2 regions of the Ferdinandcohnia sp. GQ5 genome follow, and region 2 is predicted to be linked to the other one. Evidence: a T-box and tRNA genes for the amino acid it is inferred to sense, from the RefSeq annotation. Region 2 holds a T-box; the other holds one or more tRNA genes.
The links. A T-box is a leader RNA that pairs with one kind of tRNA and senses whether it is charged. The one in region 2 lies ahead of alaS (alanine--tRNA ligase), so its partner is inferred to be a tRNA-Ala.

Region 1 (8,267 bases), on a different contig from region 2:
AGATTCTTGTGGTGTTAAAATTTGTAAACCAAGACCTTCAAGATATTCACGAATCAACTTGTATCTTGTTTTTATTTCAGAATAAAATTCATCTTTTTCATATTTATTAAGAGCTTGATTTAATGCCTCTAGCAAGTTCGAGGAATGGGAATATGGAATACTTTGATTAATGGCATACATTCCGAGATCTAAATATCTTGGAATTGTCTGATTTGGCTCGATTTCATGATTATGGAAGACAAATGAGAGTCCAGTGTAGCCACCAATTGCTTTCCCGCTCACACCTGATGCTAAATATATATCCTTGAAATCAAGTTTAACTGCTCCAATTGTACTAATACAATCCAAACATAGCTTGATATTGTTCATCATGCAGATTTCTTTTAAATTTTCATAGTTTATGAGCATACCTGTAGAGGTTTCGCTATGGACACTCCAAAGCCATGTATACTCACCTTTTTCAAGTTCACTCTGAATATCAGCCTCTGTAAGAGGGGTTCCCCATGTTTTTTCTAATCTTGTAAAAGTTAAACCAGCTCGATTTGCATGATCAATTAATCTTGAACCAAACTCTCCATTGCTAATTATTAGGCCTTTACCCCCTAATACAGATAGCTGAGCAGCAATAACATCATTTGCTAAAGTACCAGATCCAACTAAAATTTCGGCATGCTTTGAGTTTGTCATTTTACATAATTTCTCTCTTACAGACTTCATTTGAAACAAAAATTCGTTCGAACGGTGGGAAATTGGCTCCTCTGCAAAAGCCACTTTTACATTCCCGCTTATTTTAGTTGGGCCAGGCAAAAAGCTAACAGGTTCTTTTAATATTCTCCCAGCCAAAGATTCATCGAAGGTTTGTTTTGTTAAATACATTGGCCAAAACGATGCAGTTGACGTCCCAGTTAGAGATGCGAATGGTTTGAATCCCAATTGACGATATAATTTTTCTTGTCTTGTTGTTCCAGAGATTAAGGCGACATCATAGCCTTCTTTCAAGCAATAATTAGACATAAGCTGGGCAAGACCGAAGAAAATCCTCCCATTATTACGATATTCTTCCTCAACAGCTAGCAAACGAATTTCACAAGGACTATTTGGTTTAACTGGCAGTTGTTCATCAAGATTTGAGAGCTTATGATCAAGTGAAAACGGTCTGTTTGCCCTTACAGCAATCATACCCACTAATTTAGTATCCTTTACGCAAATTAAATACGTATTTTCATCATGGAATTTATCAATTAGCATTTTTTCTTCATTTTTTTCATGCTGTGGAATTTCTTCAACAAATGTTTTGTAGTTTAAACGATGGATTTGATTAAATTCTTGTTTTGTCCGTGCTATTTTATATACAAATGTCACGTTGGAATCACTCCGCTTATTTGTTTTTATTCAATAATTTTTCCTTTAGGTTGTCACGATGTGCCACTAATAATAGGGCGATTACAATAAAAATAAGGATACATTCACGGATGGAATAATCCATGAACCAATAGATGACTGGTACAGTTAGAAAGGCAGACATTCCAGCAATTGTAAAGCTTCTTACTATCAATAATAAAAGAAGGAAGATCCCACCAAATACTAAAAATGGTTGATAAGCCAATACAACTAATCCACCTGCCGCGGTTGCTATTCCTTTTCCGCCTTTAAATTTGAGGGTAATTGGCCAAATATGTCCGATAACGACTGCGATTAAAGCGAGAATTTGAATTTCAAATGAAAAATTCAAGTATTTTGCACCTAAAACTACAGCCATCCCTTTTAAAACGTCACCAATGGCTGTTAGCAAAAATCCCTTCTTTCCTAGCAATCTACCAGCATTCCGAGCCCCTACGTTCCCACTTCCGAGCTTGCGAATATCCTCGCCCTTCATAATCTTCATGACGACATATCCGGTCATAATCGTTCCTATAAAATAAGAAGCTAATACATATAAATAACTCACAAGTCCACCACCATTTTAGGTTTAATCAATTTTACCATTTATTTCTGGTTATTTATATCAAAATAATATGATTCGTTTACAGCTTTTTTAATAGATTATATGAAATTTTGGACAACCTCATGCAAAAAAAACGAATAAAATATTGTCTATTAAAAAGCCACATGATATAATTTTGCTAAATTCATACGGGGTTGTAGCTCAGGGGGAGAGCATTTGCCTGGCAGGCAAAGGGTCGTGGGTTCGATTCCCATCAACTCCATCATTAAAGTCACTCTTTTATTCCACATTGAGTGACTTTTCTTTTTCGATAAAAGCAGAACAGACCCGTTCAGTTAGGATTGGGTCTGTTCTTGGTTTAAGATATGCTCTCTCACAAAGTGAGCAAACTGAGCAAGCTCCTCGGTTCGTTGAAGCTCCTTGCTCATCACTAGTGATAGTAGTGAGCTCTCGATGAGAAAAAGACGTGGAAGTTTGTTATTCATAGCTTCTTCTTGAATGAAGTCCACTAATTGATGAAATTTTTCCTTTTCAGGTTCATTTTGATGAATCTTCATAATTGCCTTTTTCAAATCATTTGATACTTCGAAAAATTGATTTTGAACATTCTTTCCCCCTGCATTCTTTTGAGGCAACCATGTTTCTAGTAACTCAGGATTCAATAGCTTACTATTTGTCTTATCGACATCATCGACTAAAGTTATTAAGCGATCAACACAATATTGAATGATGGCTTCATGATCAACTTTCGGACCGTATGTAAAAAAGTGATACTGAAATGATTGTTGTAGCATTCCGGAAAAAAGAATGGCACAATCCAATAAATACTCACGTTTCTCTTCACCAAATAAGTCAATAAAACGAAAATAAAGCCATCTTAGTTGCAATAATTGAAATTGTTTTACAAACTGCTTTAGGTCTGGATCATTCGATACGAGCGCCTCTTCAATTAGTGCATAAAGTTTGTTTTGCTTATTTAGACGGAAAAAGAGACCTAGTTGTTTACTAAAGATATCAATATTCGCAAGGTTTTCGCCTATTAATAATTTATTCCGTTCTTCTTCGTTTTTGATTTGTATTGAGTTAAAAACGGCCATGAACAGTTCGCTTTTTGAAGAAAAATAGTTATAAAAGGTCCCCTTTGAAATCCCGCTAGAATCTAGAATATCTTGGATTGATGTGGCTTGGAAACCTTTTTCCATAAAGAGTTGATGAGCCTTTTCTAAGACATATTGTTTTCGTTCATTCATGTTCAATCCCTACTTTTGTACTACCATTTTTTAAATTTTATAGTATATGATTTAAATAAAGAATTCAAATAACATATGGAATAACTTTTGCAAATTCGAAATTATTTCAACAATTTTGTTAACCGCATCTGCTTCTACATTAAAACTTCCATCGTATTTCATGATGCTCCATGCACAGTAACAATTCTTCATTTATACATTTAATAGTAGAATAATTGATTAATCAATCATCCCTTGTGTCGAAAAAACCCGTCATGAATTGTCGGAATTTTTTACCAAAAGTTGGTTGATTACTAGTTTTAAAATGTTAACATTAGTATTGAAGGTGTTTTTAGCACCTGTATTGCTAGTTTCATATTAAAAAGGAGGAAGAGAATGAGCCAATTAATTTTTGCATTACGAGAAAAGGTTGAGTCATTTTTAAGAGGGACTAAGAAGCTTTACATCAATGGAGAATTTGTTGATAGTGCTTCTGGTAAAACGTTCGAATCCTATAATCCAGCTACCGGGGAAGTTTTAGCAACTGTCAGTGAAGCTGGACCAGAAGATATTGACCGTGCGGTAAAAGCTGCCCGAAAAGCTTTTGATGAAGGCCCTTGGCAAAAAATGTCCGCAGCCGAAAGAAGCCGTATCATGTATAAACTGGCAGATTTGATGGAGCTACATAAAGATGAGCTAGCACAGTTGGAGACATTGGATAATGGAAAACCGATTCGTGAAACATCAAATGCAGATATTCCTCTAGCAATCGAACATATGCGTTATTATGCTGGATGGTCTACGAAAATTGTAGGGCAAACTATTCCTGTAAATGGACCATTCTTAAACTATACTCGTCATGAGGCAGTTGGTGTTGTGGGACAAATCATTCCATGGAACTTCCCTCTATTAATGGCAATGTGGAAGCTTGGTGCAGCCCTTGCAACTGGTTGTACGATTGTATTAAAGCCAGCTGAACAAACTCCTCTTTCTGCTCTTTATTTAGCAGAGCTAATGGAAGAAGCAGGATTCCCAGCTGGGGTAGTAAATATCGTTCCTGGCTTTGGTGAAACAGCTGGTCAACCTCTAGTTGATCATCCATTGGTTGATAAGATTGCATTTACTGGTTCAACAGAAGTAGGAAAAAGCATTATGGAAAGAGCCTCCAAAACATTAAAACGTGTAACATTAGAATTAGGAGGAAAATCTCCAAATATTATTTTACCTGATGCTGATCTTTCAAAGGCAATCCCTGGTGCATTAAATGGGGTTATGTTTAACCAAGGTCAGGTATGTTGTGCCGGGTCACGTGTTTTCATTCAAAAGAAACAATTTGATAATGTTGTGGCAGACATGGCAAGCCATGCTGAAAAGATTAAACAAGGGGCAGGTTTACATTCTGATACAGAAATTGGACCGCTTGTTTCAATTGAACAACAAAATCGTGTTTTAGGATATATTGAAAAAGGAATTAACGAAGGTGCAGAACTAGTAGTAGGTGGTCAAAAACCATTTGAAGAAGGCTATTTCGTATCGCCAACTATTTTTGCGAATGTAAAAGATGAAATGACAATTGCGAAAGAAGAAATCTTTGGTCCTGTTATTTCGGCAATGCCATATGAAGACCTTGATGAATTAATTGCACGTGCAAATAATTCTGAGTATGGTCTTGCGGCAGGTGTATGGACACGAGATGTTGGAAAAGCACATTATATCGCAAACAACCTACGAGCTGGTACAGTATGGGTGAACTGCTACAATGCATTCGATGCAGCTTCTCCATTTGGTGGCTACAAGCAATCTGGTATCGGCCGTGAAATGGGATCCTATGCCCTAAATAACTACACAGAAGTTAAGAGTGTCTGGGTTGCTATGAATTAAAAAGAATAGTGCAATCCACAGAAGGCGAGAACCACATTGAGGGTTCCCGCCTTTTTTTAGTTAAAACGTACTTGTATCATGTTTTTGAATTTGCGTTTTTGGTAATTGGACCTTATATAAAAGATCGATAATCCGTGTGCTTATAAATTGACTAACGAGCGCAAAAATAATGATTTTCCAATCGACGATGATTCCTGTGGTAAGCAAAATTGTACCATTAATGGCAAACAGTGTTTTTCCTGGTGAAAACCCTTTAAGTTTTGAAATGATTAAAGCCAAAATATCCATTCCACCTGATGATGCACCCATTCGAAATAATATCCCAATTCCAACACCAAAGATGATAGAACCTACAATTAAATCTACGATTACATTTGATATTGGATTTGTTATCAATGGAGTGATCAGACGGATGGTGAATGCTGTAACTGTGACACAGTACAGCGTCCAAAGCGCAGCATCTTTACCAAGCCATTTAATCGCTGCAAATAAGAGACCCGCATTTAGTACCCAAAGCGTAATATCAAAAGGAGTACCCGCTAAAAAATTGACCAGTACTGAGACACTCGCAGCTCCTCCAGTTGGAATATAATGCGGGAATAAAAAGGTTGCCATTGCAAAGCCCTGAATGATTGCTGCAATTCCAAGTATTAGACCTTTGTTTATTATTTTCATGACGTGAGCTCCTATGACTAAACCAGATTTTATTATTATGGTACCATCTTTTATGAAAGTTAAAAAGTAACTAACCACCTTCAAATCTTGCTAATAGTTCATATGGTCTCACTCTATATGCTTCATATGGCACATAATCACCCTTTTATCGCATCAAAGTCATCAATCGTTTGGGACATTTAATAATTCCATAATAAAAAGACCTGCTTTACCGTAAGATAGCTGGTAAGCAGGCCTCTTTCTTTTTAATTAATCTTTCCAAATAATTTCACCCGATTTTGTTGTAGGATCGATTTCAACTTCGAAATCGTGTTTTTCATAAAAATAGATCAGACGATCAACATGGTCCCAGTCTCTTTTTGCGATATCACCTGTAATAACAGGGATGTTTTGTTCTCGCGCAATCTCCTTTAAATGATTCATGCAAATTGAACCATAGCCCTGGTTCGCAGGTCCTTTGATATCACCGATATGAATTGCATGATCTTCATCTTTGTATTGTGCCTGAAGTGAGAAATCCCAGTTACCTCTATAGGCTGTGTCACAATCATTCACCATGATTTGGCAACGATTTCCATCATCAAAGGCAGATACAATTACCCATTTCTCATCCTTTGTTTGGTCAATACCGATGATTTGATGCTTTTTGGAGATTTCTTTAATGTTATCTTGCATACGAAAAAGCTGAAACTGTAAATCCTCTAAATCCTGTTTGACCTCTGACGGGCTCTTGTTCAGATCCTCTTTCATTAGCAAACTTTGAAAATACATGACTAACACCTTTCATTGTATATTTTTTGCCTTAAAAGCAATTTACTTCCATTTTATTGATAAAAATGGGAAATGTTTACGTTTTTGACAACGAACATACAATTTCTGATTATACTAGACTAGTACTATATTTGCAAACAACCTATACCATCTGTCATCTTTTTATAAGATTGTTATAACCTCTTTGTAACATAACTGTCATTTTACTATGTTAGGATAGTTCCATAAGTGGGAAAAAGGTCTTATGAAGGAGGTAGGATACTTTGAAAATTTCAAACCTTATACTCAAAAAACCAGCTCTTATTTATATAATTGGTGTTGTAATCATTATAGGTACAAGTATTTTCGCTACCATGCAGCATTCAAATGCTGAAACACTTGAAAAGAAAGACACACCAGCAATCAATCCAGTACAAGAATTAAAGAAAGAAAAAATAAATAATCAAAAACCGCAAGGCGAAAGCAAGCCTGTGCAAATGGCTTCAAAAAATTATAATATAGAACAGGAAAATACCATTACTGGTTTAGAATTGGACAAGCATTTAAAGGGAAATTTAAAGGGTTTAGGACCAAACTTTGTAAAGTCCGGTGAAGAGCACGAAATTGATCCTGTATTTTTAGCAGCATTAGCTGCTCAGGAAACCGGTTGGGGCAATTCTGATATTTCAACCTCACCTTGGAATAATATTGGAGGCATAACATGTATGCCCGATATTTACGCTGATGTTTTTGGTGAAGATTATCCAAACCCTGGTTGCCAGGAACTAGTCGAAGGTGGAACAGAATGGCAAAAGTTTCTTTCTATTGAAGATAGTATCCATTTTAAAGCAATCTATTTAAAGAAATACTATGTAGAGAATGGAAATGAAACAATTGGTGAAATCCAAACAATCTATGCTCCAAATCAAGCAGCGAATGACGCCACTGGCCTAAATAATCATTGGGTAAAGAATATTGTATCCATTATGAATAATGTTAAAGAAGATCAAGTATGATTAAGGTGCCTGAAAGGGTACCTTTTTTTGTTGAGTTAAAAAAATAATAATGAACTTTCTCATCACTTCATTCGTATTATCTACGGAAAATAAATGATAACGATAACGAATGAGGGGGCTCATTATGACAGAGTTTTTTATATTTTGGATAGCTGCATCAATTGGGGCAATCGTGGTTATGCCCTATCAGTTTAATATGTTAAAAGGAAAAATTGAGGAGGATGCAAAAAAGAATCCCACTAAAAAAATTCCTCCTACTCCCGTACTTGTTTTTATGAGTATCATTCAAAGCGTTGTATTATTAGGAGTATCCGCATTTATTGGAACATGGCTCGCTCCGAAAGTTGACTTACATTGGTGGCTAATTGATTCCTGGTTAGTTGGGAGCGCTATTCCATACTCCATTTCAGGGGCCATTCTACTGAGTATTGTGATTGGATTTGTTGCATCCATTATTATCATCGGTTTGGATATTCTTTTCATGAAAAAGATACCTAATGTTCAAATGGATGAACCTTCAAGATTTCAATCGTTTTTGGCTTCTTTCTATGGTGGAATCTCAGAGGAGGTTTTAACCCGCTTATTCTTGATGACCGCAGCGGTTTATGCATCAAGCTTCTTAGGGCTTGGAGATCTTTCATATTGGATTGGAATCATCTTTGCTGCCGTTTTATTTGGCGTAGGACATTTACCAGCTGCTTTTGGAGTTTTCGGCAAATCAAAAATCGTGATCATCCGTACAGTTTTACTTAATGCCATACCTGGAATTTT
Region 2 (8,267 bases):
ATTGGTACATTGTTTTCTTTTGCATATTGTTCAATTTCTTCAATGATTTCGTCTCTTTTTGGAAATAGATCTTCTAGATAATTGGTTATTTTGCTTGATAACAAGAAAAAAACCTCCATTTCAGTATGGTGGTATTGGTTAAAAAGTGCAGTCATTTGTTTTTGTATACCTAATCAAATACGCATTGGCGTATTTGCGCCAGAGTTTTTCGAGCATGCTCGAAAAACTTCCTTTGAAAAATCTTTGCATCCGCCGGAGGCTAATTTTATTCAGTCCGTGTTATAACCCACAAGAAGGTTTTTAACTAATACTTAATCCCACTATAAATGAGAGTGATATCTACTGAATAAAGTTCCAACTTATTTTACCATAAAGAAAAAGGGAACGCCATATTGGGTTCCCTAGTAAGTTATTCTTGATTGGTTATATACTGTGCTTTTTTAGCGTTATGCTCTTCTAATGTCTTGGAGTAATACACTTCTCCTGTTGGAGCGGCTAAGAAATATAAATAATCAGTCTCTGCAGGATTTAAGGCAGCTGATAAGGATGATTCACCGGCATTTGCAATTGGTCCAGGTGTTAAACCTTGGTTTTTATATGTGTTGTATGGCGAGTTCACTTCAAGATGATCATATAGGACACGTTTTTTATGTTCTCCTAATGCATAAAGAACAGTAGGGTCGGTCTGAAGTGGCATTCCATCATCTAGACGATTATAAAATACGCTGGAAATTTGCTCACGGTCTGTTTGTGCCGTTGCCTCTTCTTCTATTAATGACGCCATGGTTAATAGTTTATGAGTAGAATCAATGTAGTTGTTCCCTTCCATTAGCCCTACGTATTTCACTAGGATTTTATCCGTTTGTTCTAGCATGGTTTCGACTATGGATTCAATTGAAGGTTTTTTCTCATAAAATGAATACGTTGCTGGGAATAAATAACCTTCTAGTGGATGTTTAATATCCTTGTTTAAAATTTCATCCGATAGTGTATTTGGAAACCTGCTAATCAAGTCTTTAACATAGGCAGGGTCATCGACCTTTTCCATGATCTCTTCCTGAGTATAACCGGTTTGCTCCGCAATAATTGTTGCAATTTCTTCAAGTTGTTTTCCTTCTGGTATCACTAGTTTAAAAGCTGCTTCTCCCATAAGGATTCCTGATTTCAGACTTTCAATGATTTGGTCAAAATTCATAGATTGATTAAATGTATATTCGCCAGCCTGAAAACCTGATACATTTTTAAATTTTGTGTAATAACGAAAAACTTTTGCGTGTTTCACAATATTATTTTCTTCAAGGATTCTTGCAATCGCTGTTGGCGACGAACCAATTGGTATAGTTACTTCGATTGGTTCCTTATTCGTAGGGTCAACAGGCTCAAGTGCTGATTTTATATATAAATAGCCTCCGCCAATTATTCCAGATAAAACTACTAATATAACGATAAATACGATAAACACAATTTTACGGATTGTTTTGGCTTCTCTATGCCGTTCTTGCAGATTCTTTTTATATAAATCCTTTTTCGATTCGTTATCAGACATATATCGAAAATCCTCCCCTCACTCGAATTATTATACTACATTTTTTTATCTAATTCGTCAATTTTAGGGAGAATTCACTATATTTTTGCAGTTTTTTCTAAAAATTTCGTGCATTTTTAGGTATCAATTGAAATTTTTTAAGCCATAAGTTGGAGAAAAACATAGACTGCCTTTGCAGGTTTTTTTTGTCTTTGACGCCGTTGATCTTCACTGCAGGCGGCCGCTTTCCGCGGGCGTGACTTGAGCCTCCTTGTCGCATACGCTCCTGCGGGGTCTCAAGTTTCACGCTTTTCACGCTGGACATTGAATTTGCTTCTTTGAAATAACCCACGCACGAAGAAAATGTGAATACATTTTCGAGGAGTCGCCGCCTTCCGCTTCAATCAACTTTGTTTGCATATCTTATAAAAGCAACAAATAATTAGAAAGGAGCCAAAAGAAAAAAACAGCCCGAGGCTGTTTTTATTCTTCTCCTTCTTCATCAAGGAATGTATTTAACATTTCTTCGACAAGGTCCCATTCTTCTTCCGTTTCGATTGGTTTTAGTTCACCATCTTCTCCGTCTTCAGAAGGGCTGAAGCTTGATGCATGAATTTCGATGTCTTCATCATCTTCATTTTCATCACTTACAGGATAGTAAAGGACGTATGATTTTCCAAATTCTTCTGATTCGAATGTAAATAAAACCTCACAAAGAATTTCATTTCCTTGCTCGTCAATTACTGTTATTTGCTTTTCACCATGTTCCATTTTAATCCACCTCATTAATTTTTACTATCTAGATACCCCTGGAGGATCATGACTGCAGCCATTTTATCAATGACCTGCTTTCTCTTTTTTCGACTTACATCCGCTGATAATAGGACACGTTCAGCTGCTACTGTTGAGAGACGCTCGTCCCACAATACAACAGGCAAACCGAATTTCTCTTGTACCATATCCGCATAGTATTGACTGGCTTCACCACGTGGTCCAATAGTTCCATTCATATTCTTAGGTAAACCAATCACAACAGATTCTACTTTATATTCCTTGATAATTTCACCAAGTCTTTCTAAGCCAAACTGCTGTCGTTCTTCATTTATCTTGATTGTTTCAATGCCTTGAGCAGTCCAGCCCATTTCATCACTAACGGCGACACCGACTGTTTTAGAGCCGACGTCCAAACCGAGAATCCTCATTCGTTTTACCCCTCACGATGGATCTTTAAATACGACTTAACTAACTCCTCGATTATTTCATCTCGTTCAAGCTTTCGGATAATATTCCTTGCATCATTATGACGTGGAATGTATGCAGGATCTCCGGATAACAAGTATCCTACAATTTGATTAATTGGATTATATCCTTTTTCTTGAAGAGCATCATAAACATTGAATAATACTTCATTTACATTTGTTTCAACTGGTTCCTCTGGAAAGTTGAATTTCATCGTTTTATCAAATGAGCTCAAGTTTTGCACCTCACTCTTTAGATTCTGGTGTCCGCATCCGTACATGTAAATCTTACCACTCATTGTACACTAATCACAACTAAATAGAAACAAGAAGTGACATTTTGTATCATACTTTTGTGACAGTATGATACAAATTCACTTATTTTAGATACTTTTTACCCATTCTTCTACAAATTGTAGTGCGGATTCAAGTTGTTCTGGATTTTTACCACCCGCTTGCGCCATATCAGGTCGGCCACCACCGCCCCCACCACAACGAGTTGCTACTTCCTTAATTAATTTTCCGGCATGGAAACCTTTTTCAATTAAGTCTTTTGTTACACCAGCCGTTAAGTTTACCTTGTCTTCGTTTACAGAACCTAAGACAATTACTGCTGACCCAAGCTTTTGCTTTAAGTCATCTACCATTGCACGAAGATTATTCATATCTTGGGCATTTACCTTACTATATAAAACAGTTGCGCCATTAATTTCTTTCGCTTTTTCAACCAGGCTTCCAGCTTCTATATTGCCAAGTTTTGCTGAAAGTGATTCATTTTCACGATGCAAATTGCGAATTTCAAGTTGTAATGCTTCAATACGACTTGGAACTTCTGCAGGCTTTGTTTTTAATAGGCTAGCAACTTCCTGTAGCATTTTTACTTGGTCATTGATTACATGATATGCCGCTTCACCAGTTACAGCTTCAATACGGCGTGTACCTGCGCCTATTCCGGACTCAGAAACGATTTTGAATAACCCGATAGTTGATGTATTTGGTACATGACAACCACCACAAAGCTCTAAACTATAGTCACCAACCTGAACAACACGAACGATGTTGCCATATTTTTCACCGAATAGGGCCATTGCTCCCATTGCTTTTGCCTCAGCTAGAGATTTATTGTCAATATTAACTGGGATGCTGCTCCACACTTTTTCATTCACAATCGCTTCAATTTGCTCAATCTCGGCTTGCTTAATTTGACCAAAATGAGAGAAGTCAAAACGTAAACGATTAGATGTCACAAGTGAACCCGCTTGGTTTACGTGCGCACCGAGCACATCTTTTAATGCTTGATGTAACAAGTGAGTTGCCGTGTGGTTTTTAATAACACCCGAACGATTCTCTTGGTCAACCTTCGAATGAAGCTTGTCACCTTTTGTTAAACTTCCTTTTTCAACAACTACCCGATGAAGGTTTTGTCCATTAGGCGCTTTTTGAACGTCTTTTACAACTAGTTTTGTATTTTCGTTTTCAACTGTACCTCCATCCGCGATTTGTCCACCACTCTCAGCGTAAAAAGGTGTTTGGTCTAAAATAAGTTGAATTTCGTCACCTTCATTTGCCTTCTCCACCATTTCTCCGTCTTTTACGATGACAAGAACGGTTGATTCAGCTTCAAGTTCATCATACCCAACAAATGTACTTTCAACTTTAATTTCACCAAGAACCCCGCTTTGGACCTGCATGGAATCAACATCTTGACGAGCAGATCTTGCTCGTTCACGTTGACTTTCCATTTCACGCTCAAAGCCGTTGTGGTCGACTTTCATACCTTCTTCTTCAGCGTATTCCTCAGTTAATTCAACAGGGAAACCATACGTATCATATAAACGGAAGACATCTGCACCTGAAATAATGTTACTGCCTTTTGCTTTTTCCTTTTGAATAACAGTTGATAGTATTGCTAATCCATCATGTAAAGTTTCGTGGAAGCGTTCCTCTTCTGTTTTCACGACTTTCTGAATAAATTCAGTCTTCTCTTTAACTTCCGGATAAAAATCAACCATAATCTCCCCAACAACTGGAACGAGTTCATACATGAACGGACGGTTGATGGATATTTGTTTTGCATAACGTACAGCGCGTCTTAATAAGCGTCTGATTACATAACCTCGACCTTCATTGGAAGGAAGCGCCCCATCACCTACTGCAAATGTAACTGTACGGATGTGGTCAGCAATAACTTTAAATGCTTCATCCTTTTCTTTTGATTGACGATATTTTTCACCTGAAATGGATTCAGTTGCCTCTATAATCGGCATAAATAGATCTGTGTCAAAGTTCGTAGGCACGTTTTGAATAACAGAGCACATTCTTTCAAGACCCATTCCTGTATCAATATTCTTTTTTGGTAGTGGTGTATAAGAACCATCTGGATTATGATTAAATTGTGAGAACACAAGGTTCCAGATTTCTAAATATCGCTCATTTTCTCCACCTGGATATAATTCTGGATCATTCGGGTCGTTTCCAAATTCTTCACCTCTGTCAAAGAAGATTTCTGTATTTGGACCACTTGGACCTTCACCGATATCCCAAAAGTTTCCTTCAAGACGAATGATTCGCTCCTCAGGAATTCCTATCTTTTTATTCCAAAGCTCAAACGCTTCATCATCCTCAGGATGAATCGTAACAGAAAGCTTCTCTGGGTCAAAGCCAATCCAGTCTTTGCTTGTTAAAAATTCCCACGCCCATTCAATTGCTTCCTCTTTGAAATAATCACCAATGGAAAAATTCCCTAGCATTTCAAAGAAAGTATGGTGGCGTGCTGTTTTTCCAACATTTTCAATGTCATTTGTACGAATCGATTTTTGTGCATTACAAATTCTTGGATTTTGAGGGATTACACGTCCATCAAAATATTTTTTTAAAGTCGCAACACCACTATTAATCCATAGTAAGGACGGATCTTCATGTGGAACTAAGGAAGCACTTGGTTCTATTGCATGCCCCTTTGATTGGAAAAAATCCAAAAACATTTGGCGAACTTGAGCTGATGTTAACTGTTTCATTTCATTACCTCCAATTACATTTTAGACATAAAAAAATACTCTAATCCCCTAAAAACAGGGACGAGAGTATGCTCGCGGTACCACCCTGATTATGGACACAAAGAAATAGTGTCCATCACCTTCGTATATTGATAACGGTATTCACCGGTAGGTTTACCTACACTCAGGAGTAGCTTTCTGTTACCCTTCATCCGAAATTCCTCTCAGCCTTGGAAATTTCTCTCTGGTTTGATGGTACTGTAACATACTGATTCCTTCATAGTTTTCACTGATTGTGATTAAATTGTTACATTATGTATTACCTAGTTCTTGTCAATTATATTCAAGTCAAAAATGTTTGTCAACGTCGGCGTTCATTGTGTTAATGTTCCTTTCTAGCAACTGTAAAATGCTGTTTCGCGTGAACAATAAACACCTTTAATATGGCTACAACCGGAACAGCCACAATCAGGCCTACCACTCCACCAACTTCTCCTCCTACTAATAACGCCGCTATTATCACAATCGGATGTAATCGTAAGCTTTTCCCGACAATAATTGGTGAAAGCAGGTTTCCTTCGATAAACTGAAGGCCAAACACAACAAGAACCACGATGATAAGCATTTTGATTGAAATGGTTGCAGCTATAATAGCGGCAGGAATTGCACCAATGATTGGACCGAAGTATGGAATGATATTCGTTATACCAACAATGCTTCCAAATAATAAGGGATATTTCATACCGGAAATCCAAAATGCAACTGAAGCTGTTGTTCCAACAAGCAAACAAACAATCAACTGCCCTCTGATATAATTCCCCAACGACTCATCAACATCTTGAAAAAAAAGCTGACCAGCTCTTCTAAGTTTTCGAGGCGTTATATACCAAAGTGCTTTCATCATTTGGTCGTGATCCTTCAACAAATAAAAAACAATGAATGGAATGATAGCAATGATGAAAATGGAATTAAACAATGCTTTCAAAAATTCAATTGTCCTTGAAAGCAGAAAATCCACATAATTTTCTAGCGAATTAAGCAAATCATCAAGCTGTGCGTGAACAAAAGCAGGAAGCTGTGAACTTCCTGATTCAATTTCTTTTAACCAGACCCTGTAGGTCTTACTGAATTCCGGAAAGCTCTCAGCAAGATCCTTGAGCTGTGCAAGAATCACCGGAATTCCTTTGTATATACCAAAACCAACCCCACCGAAAAAAACCAAATAAATCAGTAGGATTGCAAGGGATCTCGGTACTCCACGATTGCTGATTTTTTCGATGATAGGATGTAGTAAATAAGCGATAAAAATAGAAAAAACGAAAGGAACCAGAAATGTTTTTAAGAGTAAAAGAATTGGGAGCCAAACTGGTGCCAATTTCAAAAAAATATAGATAGTCAAAAATGCTAGTAATAATAGTGATATTCTGAAGATCCATTTAATTCTATTTTCACTCATTTCATCCACTCCCTTGTTAGTAGTTTTTGGAGTCTATGCGGTTTTATACGGGTCGTGCTCGTAACCTATAATATTGTAAAAAGAAAGATTATTTTGTAAAATATAGCTGAAAGGATGTGGTAAATTGGTTATAGTTATTAAACCACGTGGTGAAAACATTGAACTAGAGTTACTTCGCTCTTTACGAGTCCACAAAAAATTAGAGGAAGAAGACGAAAACAACTATGTATCCCTCGAAAAAGGCTGGGCAGGTGAAAAACAGTTTGACCAATTGCTTTTAGGCCTCACAAATGAATGCCTCATATTAAACGACCTTCTCCTGAAGGTGAACAACACCCTCTTCCAAATTGATTCCCTGCTTATCACGCAAAAGAAAATATTCATCTTTGAAGTAAAGAACTACGAAGGAGACTATTACATCAAAGATGGACGCTTGCACATTATTAATGGAAAAGAAATCAAAAACCCACTCATTCAAATCTCCCGTAGTGAATCCTTATTTCGGCAACTCCTCCAAGAATTGAAGTTTAATGTCCCCGTTGAATCTCATGTCATATTCATCAACCCAGAGTTTTATTTATATGAGGCACCGGTGAATGACCCTTATGTATTCCATGCGCAACTTGGTCGATTTATTAAAAAACTAGATGCGGGTGCGGCATCTCGGGTTTCCGATGGTCATATTGACTTAGCACATAAATTGGCTTCTTTGCATATAACGAAAAATCCCTATTCGCGCCTGCCTGATTATACATATGAGGAGTTGGAAAAGGGGATTGTTTGTAAGTGTGGGTGCTTGGGATATGAAGATACAAAAGGGCAAACTTTGTTTTGTAAAAAATGTGGCTTTGTAGAGGACAAAGAATTAGCCGTGCTAAGGAGTGTAGAGGAGTTTAGGTTCCTTTTTCCTGAAAAACGTATAACTGTGGATGTTATTTATAATTGGTGTAAGGTTATAAGATCAAAAAAAACAATACAAAGAATCCTATCCAAAAATTTCGATTTGATATCATTTGGCAGAGGCTCATATTATGTAGATAAAAGGAAGTAAA

Region 1: it encodes a tRNA-Ala, which carries the amino acid that the T-box ahead of alaS (alanine--tRNA ligase) is inferred to sense. The anticodon was not compared.

What each region holds. Positions count from the first base shown of each region.
Region 1 covers NZ_JCAXEW010000003.1:330,430-338,696, reverse strand. Annotated here, with positions in the region: gene AC6CHV_RS05915 (aminotransferase class V-fold PLP-dependent enzyme) at 1-1,362, opposite strand, end outside; gene plsY (glycerol-3-phosphate 1-O-acyltransferase PlsY) at 1,379-1,948, opposite strand; tRNA gene AC6CHV_RS05905 (tRNA-Ala) at 2,136-2,207, shown strand; gene AC6CHV_RS05900 (TetR/AcrR family transcriptional regulator) at 2,281-3,195, opposite strand; gene AC6CHV_RS05895 (aldehyde dehydrogenase family protein) at 3,571-5,055, shown strand; gene AC6CHV_RS05890 (YitT family protein) at 5,116-5,730, opposite strand; gene AC6CHV_RS05885 (N-acetyltransferase) at 5,980-6,501, opposite strand; gene AC6CHV_RS05880 (glucosaminidase domain-containing protein) at 6,765-7,496, shown strand; gene AC6CHV_RS05875 (CPBP family intramembrane glutamic endopeptidase) at 7,621-8,267, shown strand, end outside.
Region 2 covers NZ_JCAXEW010000010.1:122,268-130,534, reverse strand. Annotated here, with positions in the region: gene AC6CHV_RS13865 (O-methyltransferase) at 1-104, opposite strand, end outside; gene mltG (endolytic transglycosylase MltG) at 410-1,546, opposite strand; gene AC6CHV_RS13855 (DUF1292 domain-containing protein) at 2,009-2,296, opposite strand; gene ruvX (Holliday junction resolvase RuvX) at 2,311-2,727, opposite strand; gene AC6CHV_RS13845 (IreB family regulatory phosphoprotein) at 2,733-2,999, opposite strand; gene alaS (alanine--tRNA ligase) at 3,147-5,780, opposite strand; T-box leader at 5,834-6,049, opposite strand; gene AC6CHV_RS13835 (AI-2E family transporter) at 6,142-7,215, opposite strand; gene AC6CHV_RS13830 (NERD domain-containing protein) at 7,340-8,266, shown strand.